DNA from 4 places in the Streptomyces sp. RLA131 genome. Region 3 is predicted to be linked to each of the others. Evidence: riboswitches for the same ligand, from Rfam matches in the RefSeq annotation. Region 3 holds a riboswitch; each other region holds the start of a gene.
What was found. Region 3 has a riboswitch for cyclic di-AMP ahead of RWE79_RS23880 (C40 family peptidase). Riboswitches for the same ligand answer to the same signal wherever they lie in the genome.
Positions count from the first base shown of each region.

Region 1 (4,190 bases), 1.7 Mb from region 3:
TGCAACAGGCCCTGGCCCACGGCGACACGGAGCTGCTGGCCACCGGTGTCGAGGAACTGCTGCGCTACGACGGGCCGGTGGAGCTGGCCACCTGGCGCTTCGCGACCGAGCCGCTGACGATCGGCGGCCGGGTGATCGCCGCCGGCGATCCGGTGCTGGTCGTGCTGGCCGCCGCCGACCGGGATCCGGCCCGTTTCGACAGCCCGGACACCCTCGATCTGACCCGCCGCGACAACCAGCACCTCGGTTACGGACACGGCATCCACTACTGCCTGGGCGCCCCGTTGGCGCGCCTGGAGGCGCAGAGCGCACTGGCCACCCTGCTGACCCGGCTGCCCGATCTCGATCTCGCCGTCGAGCCCTCTGAGCTGCGCTGGCGGGGTGGCCTGATCATGCGCGGACTGCGAACTCTACCGGTGAATTTCACGCCGGAGCGGTAGTCGAGCCCTGAGCAGGAGGGATAAGGGAGTTGACGCTCCGTCACCGTCGTGATCTTGGCGTGATCTCCGATACATCGACTTGTGATGCCATGGCCAACGCCGCTACGTTCTGCGGTCGTCGCAGTCTTTGAAAAGGAAAGGCGATCGCATGCTGAAGTCCGGGAACGGCCGACACCGCAAACCGCGCCAGGCACCCACCGCTGTGGTGGTGGTCGCGGCGACCGGAGCCGGAATGGCGCTCCCGCTCTTCGCCGCGAGCGGAGCCCAGGCCGCCGACACCTCCGTCTCCGACTCGACCTGGAACGCGGTCGCCGTCTGCGAGAGCGGCGGCCTGTGGAGCTCCAACACCGGCAACGGGTTCTACGGCGGGCTGCAGATCACCCAGGAGACCTGGGACCAGTACGGCGGCCAGGACTACGCCAAGCGCCCCGACCTCGCCAGCCAGAACGAGCAGATATCCGTCGCCGACGAGATCCTCGACGCCCTCGGCCCCGAGGCGTGGCCGACCTGCGCCGACCTCTCGGGTCTGACCGACGCCGTCACCGGTGACGACTCCTCGGCCTCCGCCGACCCCACCGACGACGCGACGGACGACACGACGGGCGACACGACCGCCACGCCGTCCGATGACGCCACCGACGACTCCACCACCTCCGGCACGGACTCCGGTGGCACGGGCTCCGACACCGATTCCGGCAGCGACTCCGCCGACGCCTCGGACACCGGCGACAGCGACGGGACATCCGGCTCGGCGTCCTCGACGAGCCCCGATCCGTCCGCCACCCGGGCCGGCTCGGCCACCTCCCGGAACCAGGGCCGGCACGCCCGGCCCGAGACCACCGGCCCCACGGGCCTGGCCGCCTGGGGCGAGCTGTCCCGCAACAGCGTCAAGGTCGTCGCCCGCACGAAGTCCGCCGCCACCGAGGGCGCCACCACCGAGGCCGCCCGGCGCTACCTCGTACGTGACGGCGACTCGCTCTGCGGGATCGCGGCCGAGGAGGACGTGGCGGGCGGATGGCGCGCGCTGTACGAGGCCAACAAGAGCGCGATCGGTGACGATCCGAGTGTGATCCACCCCGGGGAGTATCTGAACCTGGAGTAGCACCTGTGACAAGCCTCTCCCGGAGGTCTGTGCCCGCGGTGTCCCTCCTTGTCCGATTCACCCGCTCCCACCAGGAATGACACGCATTCCTGGTGGGTGAAAAAGCGAACGATGGGCGATCTTGGGGGGATTGTCCTCACCCCCGGCCTTTGCTTACGGTCGACATCGCTCGCCGCCGCGGGCCCCGCCGGTCAGGAACGCCGAGTCCTGCCGCCGACCGACGGGAACAGTCGACGCGAAAGCGCCGAAGGCAGGAGCGGGGGACCCACAGGTTCGCCGCCGTACGGATCCGGACGCCCGTCGTCCGCCGCTCCGTGCGGCTCGGGGTTAAGCGCTGCGCGCACGTCGCGCCGCGCCGGGCACTCACTCGGCCCGAACCCGACAGCTGACCTCGCAGGCGCCGGTGAGGAACCCAGATCATGATCCGTCGTGTCTCGAAGTCGATCCGTCTCGCCGCTCTCGGTGCCGTCGCCACCGGTGCGATCGCGGTTCCGATGATGACCGCCTCCTCCGCCTCCGCCGCTCCGGCCACCGCGTGGACCAAGGTCGCCATGTGCGAGTCCACCGGAAACTGGCACATCAACTCCGGCAACGGCTTCTACGGCGGCCTGCAGTTCACCAATTCGACCTGGGCCGCTTACGGCGGCACCAAGTACGCCGCCCGCGCCGACCTGGCGACCTCGGGCCAGCAGATGGCCGTCGCCGAGAAGGTCCTGGCCAGCCAGGGCAAGGGCGCCTGGCCGATCTGCGGCAAGCACCTCTGACCGGGGGCGTCCACCGCGACGCCACCCCCCACGGCTCCCCGGCCGGGCACGCTTCTCCCCCAAGCGTGCCCGGCCGGGGCTTTTCGGGTCGGTTAGGCTCAGCACGAAAAAGATAGAGACATCCAGAAGGAGACTCACGTGCCGTCCATCGACGTCGTCGTAGCCCGGGAAATCCTCGACTCGCGAGGCAACCCCACCGTCGAGGTCGAGGTCGGCCTCGACGACGGCAGCACCGGTCGTGCCGCCGTTCCGTCCGGTGCCTCCACCGGCGCCTTCGAGGCCCTCGAACTCCGGGACGGCGACAAGAGCCGTTACCTCGGCAAGGGCGTGGAGAAGGCCGTCCTCGCCGTCATCGAGCAGATCGGCCCCGAGCTGGTCGGCTACGACGCCACCGAGCAGCGCCTGATCGACCAGGCGATGTTCGACCTGGACGCCACCCCCGACAAGTCATCGCTCGGCGCCAACGCCATCCTCGGCGTGTCGCTCGCCGTCGCGCACGCCGCCTCCGAGGCCTCGGACCTGCCGCTGTTCAGGTACCTGGGCGGCCCGAACGCCCACGTGCTGCCGGTCCCGATGATGAACATCCTCAACGGCGGCTCGCACGCCGACTCCAACGTGGACATCCAGGAGTTCATGATCGCGCCCATCGGCGCGGAGTCCTTCTCCGAGGCCCTGCGCTGGGGTGCCGAGGTCTACCACACCCTCAAGGCGGTCCTGAAGGAGCGCGGCCTGTCCACCGGTCTGGGTGACGAGGGCGGCTTCGCGCCCAACCTCGACTCCAACCGCGCCGCTCTCGACCTCATCGTCGAGGCCATCAAGAAGGCCGGTTACACCCCGGGCCAGGACATCGCGCTGGCGCTCGACGTCGCCGCCTCCGAGTTCTACAAGGACGGCAGCTACTCGTTCGAGGGCAAGGCGCTGTCCGCCGCCGAACTCACCGCGTACTACGCCGAGCTCGTGGCCGCGTACCCGCTGGTCTCCATCGAGGACCCGCTGTTCGAGGACGACTGGGACGGCTGGAAGACCCTCACCGACCAGCTCGGCGACAAGGTCCAGATCGTCGGCGACGACCTGTTCGTCACCAACCCCGAGCGCCTGCAGAAGGGCATCGACAACAACACCGCCAACGCGCTCCTGGTGAAGGTCAACCAGATCGGCTCCCTCACCGAGACCCTCGACGCCGTCGAGCTCGCGCAGCGCAGCGGCTACAAGTGCATGATGTCCCACCGCTCCGGTGAGACCGAGGACGTCACCATCGCCGACCTGGCCGTCGCCACCAACTGCGGCCAGATCAAGACCGGCGCCCCGGCCCGCTCCGAGCGCGTCGCCAAGTACAACCAGCTGCTGCGCATCGAGGAGATCCTCGACGACGCCGCGGTGTACGCGGGCCGCTCGGCGTTCCCGCGCTTCAAGGGCTGATCTCCGGCCCCGCCGGGTTGTGGCCCGGCCACAACCCGGCCACAACCCGGCCACAGCCCGGCTCCCGGCCGGGGGCCGGGTACGAAACCGCAGCCGGCGTACCGGCGTGCCGGTGTGTGCGGCCCCCGGCCGCGTAGGGTGACCGGCAGGCGCAGCCGCCGACCCAACGCGAACCCTCACCGGAGGTGCACGTGCCGGACCGCTTCTCCACCGCGACGCGGATCCGCGCGCTGGGCGCCCAGGCGCAGGCGAGGGTGTACCGCGCCGCGGGCCGGGGCCCCGTCGCACCGCGCCGTAACCGCCTCACGGGCCGGGCCGCCGTACTGGCGCTGGTCGTGTGCGCGCTCGTCGTGGCGCTCGCGTACCCGATGCGGCAGTACATCGCCCAGCGCAGCGCCATCGCCGACCAGCGCCGCCAGGCGCAGGAGACGGAGCGCCGGGTGAAGGAGCTGCGGGAGGAGAAGG
Region 1 covers NZ_JBWDOQ010000002.1:3,293,170-3,297,359, reverse strand. The annotation lists gene RWE79_RS15875 (cytochrome P450 family protein) at 1-440, shown strand, start outside; gene RWE79_RS15870 (transglycosylase family protein) at 589-1,542, shown strand; cyclic di-AMP (ydaO/yuaA leader) riboswitch at 1,775-1,957, shown strand; partial or broken gene RWE79_RS15865 (transglycosylase family protein) at 1,962-2,303, shown strand; gene eno (phosphopyruvate hydratase) at 2,445-3,725, shown strand; gene RWE79_RS15855 (FtsB family cell division protein) at 3,917-4,190, shown strand, end outside.
Region 1: another riboswitch for cyclic di-AMP. It lies ahead of RWE79_RS15865 (transglycosylase family protein); the one in region 3 lies ahead of RWE79_RS23880 (C40 family peptidase).

Region 2 (4,190 bases), 2.7 Mb from region 3:
CGAGGGAGACGGCGGGCAGCCGTACGCCGCTGCGGCCGCAGCGGCGGTACTCCATGGAGTCGTAACGGTCGTCGGCCGCGAGGTAGCTCACGCGAGGGCTCCAGGGATTGCTGTTGGAAAATGTGCGGGATTGTGAGCCTACCGGCCCGGCGCTGGAGAATCCATGACGCGCGGCGGCCCGCCCGTCAGGTGGCGGCGGGTTCGTCCTCGTTCGCCGCCCGCTACCAGGTGCAGGGCAGGGTGCGGTGTCCGTGCGAGATGAACGAGCTGATCGGCCGCAGCTCCTCCGGGGGTACGGCCAGTGTGAGGCCGGGGAACCGCGCGAACAGGGCCGGTAGCGCGATCTCCGCCTCCAGCCGGGCCAGCGGCGCGCCCAGGCAGTGGTGGACGCCGTGGCCGAAGGCCAGATGCTCCTTGCCCGGGCGCGCCGCGTCGAAGCGGCCGGCGTCCTCGCCGTGGACCCCGGGGTCGCGCCCGGCGGCGGCGTACGAGGCCAGGATCGCGTCGCCCCGGGCGATCAGCACGCCGCCCGCCTCGATGTCCTCGACCGCGTAGCGCAGCGGCAGATGGGCCAGCGGTGCCTCGGTGCGCAGCGTCTCCTCGATGACGTCCGCCCAGCCGACCTGCCCGGTGCGGACCAGTTCCAGCTGCCCGGGGTGGGTGAGCAGGGCATGGACGGCGTTGTCGATGAGGTTGACCGTGGTCTCGTGCCCGGCGGCGATGATCAGCAGCAGGGTGTCGAGCAGTTCGGACTCGCTCAGCGCCGATCCGTCCTCCGCGTCGTGGGCGGCGATCAGGGCGCTGGTCAGGTCGTCGCCGGGCTCGGCCCGCCGGGTCGCGGCCAGGTCGCGCAGGATCCCGTACATCCGGTGGTAGTTGGCCATCGACTCCGCCGGGGTGAGCGAGGTGTCGAAGCCGCGGTCCACGCAGGTCCGCAGTCCCTCGCGCAGTCGCTCGGGCACGCCCATCAGCTCGGTGATCACCTGGATGGGGATCGGATAGGCGAAGGAGGCCCTCAGGTCGGCCGGGGTTCCGGGGGGTGTGGCGGCGAGCCGGTCGAGCAGTCCTTCGGTGATCTCCTCGACACGGGGGCGCAGGGCGGCGGTGCGGCGGGCGGTGAAGGCGGGGGCGACCAGCCGGCGCAGCCGCCGGTGGTCGGCACCGTAGGCGTTCAGCATGCTGGTCACGGCGACCCAGACGAACAGTGGCCAGTCCTGCGGTATCGCGCCGTTGATGAAGGCCGGCCAGTGCCGGCGGGCGTCCTTGGAGACCCGGGGGTCGGTGAGCAGCCGCTTGAGCAGGTCCTGGCTGGTCACGGACCAGGCGCGCACCCCGCCCGGCAGTTCGATCAGGGTGACCGGACCGCGCTCGCGTAAGCGGGCGCCTTCCGCGTGGATGTCGGCGCCGGTCGGATCGAGAACCACGGGGGGCTGAGAAGTCATGACCAAGACATGCGCCGCGGGGCCACTTTCCATGCGTGACCGGATGAGTCGGGGCAAATCGCCCACGGGTGACGGGTGTCACTCATGAAATACCGTACGGAACACCCCTGTCGCTATCTGTCCACATTAACCCCATTCTGTGACTCCATAAATTGATCGAGTTACGGACGGTCAGCATTTTGTGCACACAGAGCGGACACTTCTCACCTAACGTCATCGAATTCTAAGATCAAGTTGCAGTCCTCTTGATCCTATGTTTGGACACCTTGCTCTGGCCGGACACCGTCGTTTAGCTTCGCAGTCCCGCAGGTCAAATGCCTTCGGGATTCTGTCGGGCGGAACGCCGAATCCTGCCGCCGCCCGGTGGCCAACACTGAACGCTCAGGGCAGGAGCGGGGGACCCAGGTAATCGCCGTAGCCGGAGGACCGGAACGGCTTGGGGTTAAGTCGCAGTGCAGTGCCGTTTGTTCCGGCCTGCCTGTGGCCGGGCATCTCCAGCCCGAACCCGACAGCTTACCTCGCAGGCGCCGGAGAGGAATTCCGCATGCCCGCAAAGGGAAAGCACCGTCGTGTCCGCGCAAACCGTTTCACCCGGATCGGCGTTGTCGCCGGCACCACCGGTGCGGCCATCGCGCTCCCCATGGTCGGCGCCACCGGCGCCCGCGCCGCCTCGGTGAGCACCTGGGACAAGGTCGCCACCTGCGAGAGCACCAACAACTGGAGCATCAACACGGGTAACGGCTTCTACGGTGGCCTGCAGTTCACCCAGAGCACCTGGGCGGGCTTCGGCGGCACCACGTACGCCCCCCGTGCCGACCTGGCCACCAAGGCGCAGCAGATCGCCATCGCCGAGAAGGTCCTGGCGGTCCAGGGCCCGCAGGCCTGGCCGGTGTGCGGCCCCAAGGCCGGACTGACCCAGGCCATGGCCGACACCTCCTCCGCCCCGGCGGCCTCCACCCCCGCGGCCGCCCCGAAGAAGGCCACGGAGGCCAAGGCCCCGGCCGCTTCCTCCCCGGCGTCCTCCTCGAAGTCCACCGCCAAGACCTACCGGGTCGCCGGCGGCGACACGCTCTCCAAGATCGCCGACGCCCAGGACGTCGCCGGTGGCTGGCAGGAGCTGTACTCCGACAACAAGAGCGTCATCGGCGGCAACCCGAACCTGATCTACCCCAACCAGGTTCTGACGCTCGGCCAGAAGGCCGCCGCCTCGACCGCCAAGACCACCAGGTCCGCGGTCGTCACCCCGCGCAAGAGCACCGCCCCGGCGACCACGTCGTCCGCGGCCAAGTCCTCCTCCGCCGCCCAGAGCAGCGCCTCCGGCTACACCCGCCCGGTCGACGGCGCCATCCTCGGCACCGCCTACCGCACGGCCGGTGCCATGTGGTCCAGCGGCTACCACACCGGCCAGGACTTCGTCGTCCCGACCGGTACCCGGGTCAAGGCCATCGCCAACGCCACCGTGGTCTCGGCCGGTTGGGGCGGTGCCTACGGCAACCAGGTCGTCCTGCGGCTCGCCGACGGCAAGTACGCCCAGTACGCGCACCTGTCCTCGATCGCGGTCTCGGCCGGCCAGTCCGTCTCCGAGGGCCAGCAGCTCGGCCTGTCCGGCGCGACCGGTAACGTCACCGGCCCGCACCTGCACTTCGAGATCCGCACCTCCCCGAACTACGGCTCGGACCTGGACCCGCTGGCCTACCTCCGCGCCCACGGTGTGAGCATCTGAGGCAGCCCCGTCAGGGCGTGACTTCAGAGCCTGGCTCTCAGTCAGGACCCATGTGCCTGTTCCCGCGGCGGCGGGGACAGGCACATGCCTTTGTCCCGTGACCGAAACGGACCTGATATTTCCGTTTGTTGTTCCCTCTCGAACTGGCGATCAGTAGCCTGACTGCGCACTACTGACTTTCTGCCGAACGCCTGACGAGCTGGAGACAACAGATGGTGGAGCGTCCCGCCTGGGCACCGCAGGGCATCGACGTGTCGGTGCCGAGCGTGTCCCGCATCTACGACTACTACCTCGGCGGTTCGCACAACTTCGAGGCAGACCGGGAAGCGGGACGGCGGGCGATCGAGGTCTTCCCCGGGCTGCCGAAAATCATGCAGGCGAACCGGGCGTTCATGCGCCGCGCCGTCAGACACGCAGTGGACCAGGGCGTCACCCAGTTCCTCGACATCGGCTCCGGGATACCCACCTTCGGCAACGTCCACGAGGTCGCCCAGGCCGCCAGCCCCGGCGCCGCCGTCGTCTACGTCGACCACGACCCGGTCGCCGTCGCGCACAGCCGGTCGGTCCTGGCCGGCAACGAACGCGCCGACATCGTCTCCGCCGACCTGCGCACCCCCCGGGACATCCTCGACAGCGAGGCGGTCGGCCGGCTCCTCGACCTCGACCGTCCGGTGGCCCTGCTGCTCGTCGCCGTACTGCACTTCCTGGAGGACGCCGACGAGCCGCGCAAGGCCGTCGCCGAACTGCGCGACGCGCTCGCCCCCGGCAGCCTGCTGGTGCTCACCCATGCCTCCACCGACGGCGGCCCCCGGCTCCCGGAGCAGGGCGACCGGGTCGAGGGCGTCTACCGCAACATCGGCTCCCCGCTGGTGATGCGCTCGCGCCCCGAGGTGGAACGTTTCTTCGAGGGCTTCGAACTGGTCGACCCCGGAGTGGTCGCCATGCCGCTGTGGCGTCCCGACGGCACGGACGACGACGCCGACCCGGTCATCCACACCGGCTTCGCGGGCGTGGGGCGCAAGGCG
Region 2 covers NZ_JBWDOQ010000002.1:7,681,538-7,685,727, forward strand. The annotation lists gene RWE79_RS35660 (aldo/keto reductase) at 1-91, opposite strand, end outside; gene RWE79_RS35665 (cytochrome P450 family protein) at 222-1,442, opposite strand; cyclic di-AMP (ydaO/yuaA leader) riboswitch at 1,811-1,984, shown strand; gene RWE79_RS35670 (transglycosylase family protein) at 1,987-3,165, shown strand; gene RWE79_RS35675 (SAM-dependent methyltransferase) at 3,381-4,190, shown strand, end outside; gene RWE79_RS35680 (putative bifunctional diguanylate cyclase/phosphodiesterase) at 4,190-4,190, shown strand, end outside.
Region 2: another riboswitch for cyclic di-AMP. It lies ahead of RWE79_RS35670 (transglycosylase family protein); the one in region 3 lies ahead of RWE79_RS23880 (C40 family peptidase).

Region 3 (4,190 bases):
GACACCGTCCTCCATGCCGGTCAGGAAGACGACGGGGAACTCCAGCCCCTTCGCGGTGTGCAGGGTCATCAGTGTGATGACGCCACCGCCGTCGCCCTCCTCGCCGTCCGGGATCTGGTCGGAGTCGGCGACCAGCGCGACCCGTTCCAGGAAGTCCGCCAGGGTGCCCGGCTCGTCGTCGGTGCGGTCCTGCTCGTACTCCAGGGCCACGGCGGCGAGTTCCTGCAGGTTCTCCACCCGGGTCTCGTCCTGCGGGTCGGTCGAGGCCTGCAACTCCGCCAGGTAGCCGGTGCGTTCGAGCACGGCCTCCAGGACGGTGGCCGGCCCGGCGCCGGACTCCACGACGGTGCGCAGCTCCTCCAGCAGCTCGTTGAACCGCTTCACCGCGTTGGCCGAGCGCGCGGCCATGCCGTAGGCCTCGTCGACCCGGCGCAGGGCGGCGGCGAAGGAGATCTTCTCCCGCAGCGCCAGTGCCTCCAGCATGGCCTCGGCGCGGTCGCCGATGCCGCGCTTGGGCACGTTCAGGATCCGCCGCAGCGGCACGGTGTCCTCGGGGTTGGCGAGCACGCGCAGATACGCGAGGACGTCGCGGACCTCCTTGCGCTCGTAGAAGCGCACCCCGCCGACGACCTTGTAGGGCAGCCCGACCCGGATGAAGACCTCTTCGAAGACCCGGGACTGGGCGTTCGTGCGGTAGAAGACCGCCACATCGCCGGGCCTGGAGTCCCCGGCGTCCGTCAGCCGGTCGATCTCGTCGGCGATGTACTGCGCCTCGTCGTGCTCCTGGTCGGCGACATAGCCGGTGATGACGGGGCCGTCGCCGGACTCCGTCCACAGGTTCTTGGGACGCCGCGAGGCGTTGCGCTCGATGACGGCGTTGGCGGCGGTGAGGATGGTCTGCGTGGAGCGGTAGTTCTGCTCCAGCAGGATGGTCCGCGCCTGCGGGTAGTCCTCCTCGAACTGGAGGATGTTGCGGATGGTGGCGCCGCGGAAGGCGTAGATCGACTGGTCCGCGTCACCCACCACGCACAGCTCGGCCGGATCCTCCACGCCTTCCGACGTGCCGACCAGCTCGCGCACCAGGGTGTACTGGGCGTGGTTGGTGTCCTGGTACTCGTCGACCAGTACGTGGCGGAAGCGCCGCCGGTAGTGCTCGGCCACGTCGGGGAAGGCCTGGAGCAGGTTGACCGTGGTCATGATGATGTCGTCGAAGTCCAGGGCGTTGGCCTCGCGCAGCCGGGACTGGTAGAGCACATACGCCTCGGCGAGCTTCTTCTCGAAGGGGTTCTCCGCCTGGCCGGCGAAGGTCTCCTCGTCGATCAGCTCGTTCTTGAGGTTGGAGACCTTGGCGCTGAAGGACTTCGGCGGGTACTGCTTCGGGTCGAGGTCGAGATCCCGGCAGACCAGGGCCATCAGCCGCTTGGAGTCGGCGCCGTCGTAGATCGAGAAGCTGGAGGTGAAGCCGAGCCGCTTGCTCTCCCGCCGCAGGATGCGCACGCACGCGCTGTGGAAGGTCATCACCCACATGGCATTGGCGCGCGGGCCGACCAGCTGCTCGACGCGCTCCTTCATCTCGCCGGCGGCCTTGTTGGTGAAGGTGATCGCCAGGATCTCGCCCGGGTGCACATGGCGGGTCGCCAGCAGGTGGGCGATCCGGTGGGTCAGCACCCGGGTCTTGCCGGAACCGGCGCCCGCGACGATGAGCAGCGGGCCCCCCGCGTGCTCGACGGCCGCGCGCTGCTGCTCGTTGAGCCCTTCGAGCAGCGCGGCGGCGTCCAGTACCGGCCGGTGGGCGCCGTCGCGGTAGTACGCGTCCCGCTCGACGGGCACGTCGAAGTGACCGCCGAACAGGTCGTGCGGAACCGGCTCCGGCGCGGGCGTCTCCTCCGGGGGCGGAGGCGGGCCGTCGGCCGGTTCGAGGTGGGCCAGGAAGCTGTCGTCAAAGAGGCTGCTCATCGCCTCCCGAGTCTAGGCCGTGCCACCGACAGTCCCTGCCGGAACGTGTACGTACGGTAGAGGTCACACATGGGTTTCCGGACATATCGAACATCAGTCTTCCCAAGGACCACTCCCGTTGATTACGGTTCCGCATCAGGTGGCCCGCTCCTCCGGCGGTGACCGTGCCGTCACGGGCCGCCTTCGCTGAGTCCGGCGCGAGCCGGAGCCGGGGACCCACGTACGACGACCTTGGGGTGAATCGGTCCTTCGCGGACCGTAGGGCGGCCTTCCGATGCCCGAACCCGACAGCTAACCCGGTAAGCGGTCAACGGAAGGAGCCGCCTGCCTTGGCGACCCACCGCAAACCCCGCACCGGCATACTCACCGCCCCCGGCCCGCGTGCGGCCGTGGGGCTCACGACCGCCGCACTGGCGACGGTCACTCTCTTCGGGGAGAGCGCGAGCGCGGCACCCAGCGCCGGCAGCACCACGGTGGCCATCAAGAAGGTCCAGGCGAAGGTCGACAAGCTCTACGAGCAGGCCGAGGCCTCCACCGAGCGCTACAACGCGGCCAAGGACAAGGCCGAGAAGCAGCGCACCGCCGCCGACAAGCTCCTGGACGAGGTCTCCCGCAAGACCGCCAAGCTCAACGACACCCGGGACCAGCTCGGCGAGTACGCGGCCGCCCAGTACCGCAGCGGCGGCCTGGACAGCACGACCACCTATCTGCTGGCCAACGACCCGCAGCAACTCCTTGAGAACGCGCACGTGATGGACCGGATGTCCGGCCGCACCGAAACGGCGCTGGAGACCTTCCGCACCCAGCAGATGGAGGTCGCCAAGCAGCGCGGCGAGGCCGTGGAGAGCCTGGCCAAGCTGGACGCCGCGCAGAAGGAGCTCAGCAAGGAGAAGAAGGCCGTCCAGGAGAAGCTGACGGCCGCCCAGAAGCTGCTGAACGGCCTCACCGCCAAGGAGAAGGCGCGGCTGGCGGCGCTGAAGAAGAAGCAGGAGCAGGCCGCCGCGGCGAAGGCCGCGGCCACGGTGCACTCCTCGACCAGCGGCAGCGCCAGTACGAGCACAAGCACGAGCACCGGTTCCAGCAGCAGCACGAGCGCCAAGGCCGCCAAGGCGATCGCCTTCGCCCAGGCCCAGCGCGGCAAGCCGTACGTGTGGGGCGCCACCGGCCCCAACTCCTACGACTGCTCGGGGCTCACCCAGGCGTCATGGGCCGCCGCCGGGGTCTCGATCCCGCGGACCGCCGCCGCGCAGTACAGCTACGGCACCAAGGTCAGCGCGTCCGACCTCCAGCCGGGGGACCTGGTGTTCTTCTACTCGGGCATCAGCCACGTCGGCCTCTACATCGGCAACGGCCAGATGATCCACGCCCCGCACACCGGCACGGTCGTCAAGATCGCGCCGATCAGCGAGATGCCGATCGTCGGCTACGCCCGGATGGCCTGAGCGGACGAAGGGCCCGCGGCGGCACAGCCCCGCGGCGGGCCCGGCCCCGCGGCGGGCCCGGCCGGGCCCGACCGGGCTCAGGTCCACAGCACCGCGATGAAGATGTTGGCGATGGTCAGGGCGCCCACCGCGCCGAAAACCGCCGCCGGCTGCCGTTCCTCGTCCCGCTTGACGTAGACCAGGCCCAGGATCACCACCAGGACGGCCAGCTTCACGCCGATCTTGATGTTGTTGACGGGCTGGTCGTCGGCCTGGTTCAGGCCCACCAGCAGGGCACCGGTCACCAGCATCGTCAGTGCGCCGTGCAGCATCCCGGGCACGAAGCGGGCCTCGCCGCGCCCCATGGCCTTCATCTGGGTGAGGAAGCCGCCGAGCAGTGCCGCGATGCCGATGATGTGCAGGCCGACGACGAAGTGAATGAGTACGTCCATGGCACAGGACCATAGCCAGGCCCATAGCAGCCCCCGACACCCAGGTGTGCCTCAATCACCTCATCGGTCACAGACGGTCGGCGAACGGGCGGAACGCCCGTCGAACAGCGGTCATCCCCGGTCGGTTACCGGACGAATCAAAGCAGTCCCGCGCTCCTGCCCGCCCCCGGGTGACGGGCAGGTTTAGCGTCCTCCTCCAGGTGGCCGATCCCCACTGCCGGCGAGCAAGCGCCGGCACGGCCGCCCCCGCCGAGGATCCGGCGGCGGCCGCCCCCCGTGCGGCCGCCGCCGGATCGCGGTCAACGGCGGCTAGGAAGGGAGAAGGCGTACGTGCCGTCGCACAGCAGGCCCAAGCAGCGCT
Region 3 covers NZ_JBWDOQ010000002.1:5,022,091-5,026,280, reverse strand. The annotation lists gene pcrA (DNA helicase PcrA) at 1-1,956, opposite strand, end outside; cyclic di-AMP (ydaO/yuaA leader) riboswitch at 2,131-2,277, shown strand; gene RWE79_RS23880 (C40 family peptidase) at 2,286-3,398, shown strand; gene RWE79_RS23875 (hypothetical protein) at 3,476-3,829, opposite strand; gene RWE79_RS23870 (C40 family peptidase) at 4,160-4,190, shown strand, end outside.

Region 4 (4,190 bases), 430 kb from region 3:
GCCGAGCAGTGGGGAGGAGGTGCAGGTCGGTGAGTTGCTGGCGCGGGCGCAGAACGCGTTCGAGGTGGCTGACGACGTGCTGGAGCGGTTGACCACCGCGTTGATGGCCCATACCGAACTGGCCTCCTTCCGGCAGCGCAAGGGCCCGCCGCAGAAGTTGAGCCGTCGGACGTTGCGGCACAACTACCTGCTGGCGGACGGCAGTAGCCTCAGTCTCTGGGAGATCGAGCACAACACCGGGCCGGGCGGTGACCGGCGGCACGAGGTGTACACGGATCCGGAGTTCCTCGCGGCCGCCCAGTATCTGATCGACAGCCGCTTCGGCGATCCGAGCCCGGAGGAGCTGGAGGCGGAGACGGCGGAGTGGCTGGCGCGGTTGCCGGAGCTGGCCGCGCTGGAACTGCCGCAGGGGCCGCGGCAGTACTCCGAGGACCGTTCCGCGGAGCACGCGTGGCGGGTGCTGCGCCGGGCGGAGAACGCGGACGCCCCCGGGGAGCGGATACGGCGGTTACTGCTCTCGGCGATCGGCCACGACATCGCGTACGTCACCGGGCGCCATCTGCGGGCCGGCGGGCGGGTGGTGGGCTGGACGCTGTACGAGCACGCCTTCCTGCTGGCGACCGGCGAGGAGATCAGCCTGTGGGAGGTCGAGCACACCATGAACCCGGAGGGGCGGCCGGTGTGTGAGGTGTACGACGACGAGCGGGCGGCGTGCGACGCGGCGGATCTGCGGCTGGAGGCCCTTTAGGCCCCGTCACCCGCCAATACGACGGTACGACGTGAAAGAGGCGGGCTTCCCCGGATCGGGGTTGCCCGCCTCTTTCATGGTTCGGGTCGACTAGACCGACAGGCCCTTCGAGCGCAGCCACGGCAGCGGGTCGATCGGGTCGCCGCCGCCGGGGCGGACCTCGACGTGGAGGTGGGGACCGGTGACGTTGCCGGTGGCGCCGACGCGGCCGATGGTGTCGCCGGTGGCGACCTTGCCGGAGGTGACGGTCATCGAGGAGAGGTGGCAGAACCACAGCTCGGTGCCGTCGGGGAGGGTGAGGATGATGCGGTAGCCGTACGAGCCAGCCCAGCCGGCGGAGGTGATGGTGCCGCCGTGGATGGCCTTGACGGGGGTGCCGGTGGGGGCGGCGAAGTCCTGGCCGGTGTGGGTTGAGGCCCACAGCGAACTGGTCTCGCCGAAGCCGGCGGTGAGGGTGTACGAGGCGACCGGCTTGACGTAGCTCTTGGCGAGCTCGGCCAGGCGCTTGGCCTCGACGGCCACCTTGGCGGCGGCTGCCGCCTTCTTCTTGGCGGCGGCCTCGGTGCGGACCTTCTCGGCGGCCGCGGCCTTGGCGTCCTTGGCGGCGGCGAGGTTGTCGGCGGCGGCCTTCTGCTGGGAGGCCTGCTGGAGGATCCGGGTGCGCAGGGACTCGCCGGCGTTGATGTCCAGGTTGCCGGCCGGGTCGGCGGCCTGGGCCTCGTCACCGCTGTCGATCAGGGTGCCGATGCCGGGCAGGCTGTCCACCTCGGGCAGGTCCGGGAGGGACACGGCGAGCGGGTTGTGCCCCTCGGCCGTGGCGACCCCGCTGCCGACGCCGAGGACGGCGACGGCAGCGACACCGAAGACGGCCGAACCACGGCCGAAGGTGCGCTGCTTGGAGACGCGGTGACGGCCGCGTACGGGGGCCGTGGACTCGCGGGTGGGGTTCCAGGTGCCGGGGCCCTCGTCGTGGCCCTGGCTCTGCTCGTAGCCCTGGTCGTCCTGCTCGGGCTCGAAGTGCGACTCGGGCGCGGGCTGCGGCTGCGGCTGCCGCTGCGCCTGCGCCTGGGGCTGCGGCTGCCGCAGGGGCGCCGTGCCGAAGGCGGACCACTGCTCGGGCTGCTGAGCGGACTTGGACTCGGGCTTGGGCTCGGACTTGGACTCGGGCTTGTGCTCGGCCCTGGGCTCGGACGGGCGCTTGGGAGCGGCATCCATCAGACCGGCGGCCGCGGCCGCGTCACGCAGCTCCGCCCAGCCGGCCGCCATGTTCCATTCGCCGGTGTCCCAGCCGTCGACGGCGTTCTTGGTGGGGGCTGCCTGCTCTGTCGCGGGGGGCGTCCAGCCGGCCGCCATGTTCCACTCTGCGGTGTCCCAGTCGGGGTTCGCGGTGTAGTCGTACCCGTCGTACTGCTGGGAATCCGGTATGAGGGCAGGCTTGTTCGACGCCACTCGGGCGCGCTCCTTTCCTTCCTTCTCGCCTACCGGGTTAGCTGACGGGTTCGGAGCAGGAAGGTCTCCTACGGGTCTGCCGGAGCAGATCCGATTCACCCCAGGGTGTTGGTTCCCCGGTTCCCGCGGACGGGATTCGGCAAGCGCGCGGTTGCCGTCTGTTCGGCGGCGGGACGACCGCGCTGCGTTATCGAACGTTAATAGAGGCGCAGGGGAATTCCAAGCCGCTTCGGGCAGTTCACAGCTGGAATCTATACGCATGGATCCCGCAGAAGCGGGCAAAAGGGCGCCAGCACTGTGACTCGCGGGAGATCTGAGGATACGTCAGCCGTGACCCGCGAGCGGGTGGACGGTCACTTCGTGTGACGGTCGGCTGGTGGGTCAGCGTCCGCCCAGCGCTCTGGCCAGGCGTTGGTCGAGTCGGCGGGCGGTCGCCTCGGGGGTGGTGTCCTTGTCGTCGGCGTGGGTGACGAGCATGAGATGCACCTCACGTTGGAGCAGCCGGCTGAAGGTGACGTAGTGCGCGGTCGCGGGGCGGGCGCGGGCCTGGCGCAGGGCGCACCAGAGCAGAGTGGTGTAGCCGGGTCTGCGGCCCCCGGGTCCCCGGGAGGGGGTGGACTCGGAGCCTTCGCGGACCGGACGGTCGTAGTACCAGGCGGCAGGGTTCGCGGCGGTGCAGTCGGTGTCGCTGGTTCCGTACGCGGACTGCCGGGCGGGGGCGAACCCGGCCTGCAGCAGGGCACGCTGGCGGGTGCGGCCGGTGAGGAAGCGGATCAGGTCGGCGGCGTCGTCCTGGCGGGCGCTGGTGGCGGCGATACCGAGGCTCTGGCCGCCGAGGACGGCCGTGCCCGGGAGCCGGGCCACGCCGAACCGGGTGGAGGGGGCGAGTCCGGCGTCCAGTTGGTTGTAGGCGTAGGGCCAGTCCCGCATCAGGATGCTGGCGCCCTGCCGGAACTGGGCGAGGGAGACCGATTCGTCGGCCTCCAGCGATTCGGGGGCCAGGCTGTTGGGCGAGTTGATCCGGTTGAGCTCCTCCAGCCCCTGGCGCAGGGCGTCCTGGCTGCCGGTGTAGCGGCCCTGCCCGTCGACCAGGTTGACGCCGACGCTCCAGAACGCCTCCAGGGTGTTGACGGTCAGTCCCTCGTAGGCGCGCAGCTGGGTGGTGTACGCGGGCAGGCCGATCGACCGCACGGCGGCGAGCAGGTCGCTGACGGTGGTGTATCTGCGCAGGTCCTCGGGGCGGCGGCCGGCCTTGGTGAGGAGGTCGTCGGTGCGGTAGTAGAGCAGCCCGACGTCGGTGTTGAAGGGCACGGCGTAGGTGCCGCCCTTCCAGCGGCCGGCGTCCGCCGCCTGCTGGAGGAAGTCGTCGTCCACGAGCCCGGGGTCGAGCCGGCGGATCAGCCCGCCGTCGGCGAACTCCGGGATCCAGGTGATGTCGAGGTTGACGACGTCGTACGTGGCGGTGCCCGACTGGAGGGCGCCGACCAGTTCGCTGCGCTGGTCGTCGGAGGCGCGGGGCAGTTCCACGAGCCGGGCCGGGCGCCCGGGGTTGCGCCGGTTCCACTCGTCGATGAGCCGGCGGCGGATCCCGCCGCCGGTGGTGCCGGTGGAGGTGGCGGAGGTGGTGAGGTCGGCCCCGCTGGCGACGATCAGGGGGCGCGAGGTGTCGGGGGGCGGCTGCGGGGCGGGGGCGGGGGTGCTGCCGCAGGCGGTGAGCAGCACCAGCAGGGCGGCCGCCCGTATGCGTCGGGGCAGCGCCGCGCCGTGCGGGGCGCCGGTCATGAACGGCCCGCGGTGAGCTGGGCGATGGTGTCGGCGAGGGCGGTGGACAGGTCCTGGGAGGTGTCGATGCAGGCCCCGCCACGGGCGGTGACCTCGGTGTTGAAGGCGAGGTCGCAGCCGGTGTCCTCCAGCGACACGACGACGACCGGGACGGCGGTGTCCGGGGCGTCGGCCCGGGGGCTGTTGGGGCTGTCCTCGTCGTCGGTGATGA
Region 4 covers NZ_JBWDOQ010000002.1:4,591,190-4,595,379, reverse strand. The annotation lists gene RWE79_RS21800 (DUF6227 family protein) at 1-748, shown strand, start outside; gene RWE79_RS21795 (M23 family metallopeptidase) at 839-1,963, opposite strand; cyclic di-AMP (ydaO/yuaA leader) riboswitch at 2,209-2,349, opposite strand; gene RWE79_RS21790 (extracellular solute-binding protein) at 2,579-3,979, opposite strand; gene RWE79_RS21785 (caspase, EACC1-associated type) at 3,976-4,190, opposite strand, start outside.
Region 4: another riboswitch for cyclic di-AMP. It lies ahead of RWE79_RS21795 (M23 family metallopeptidase); the one in region 3 lies ahead of RWE79_RS23880 (C40 family peptidase).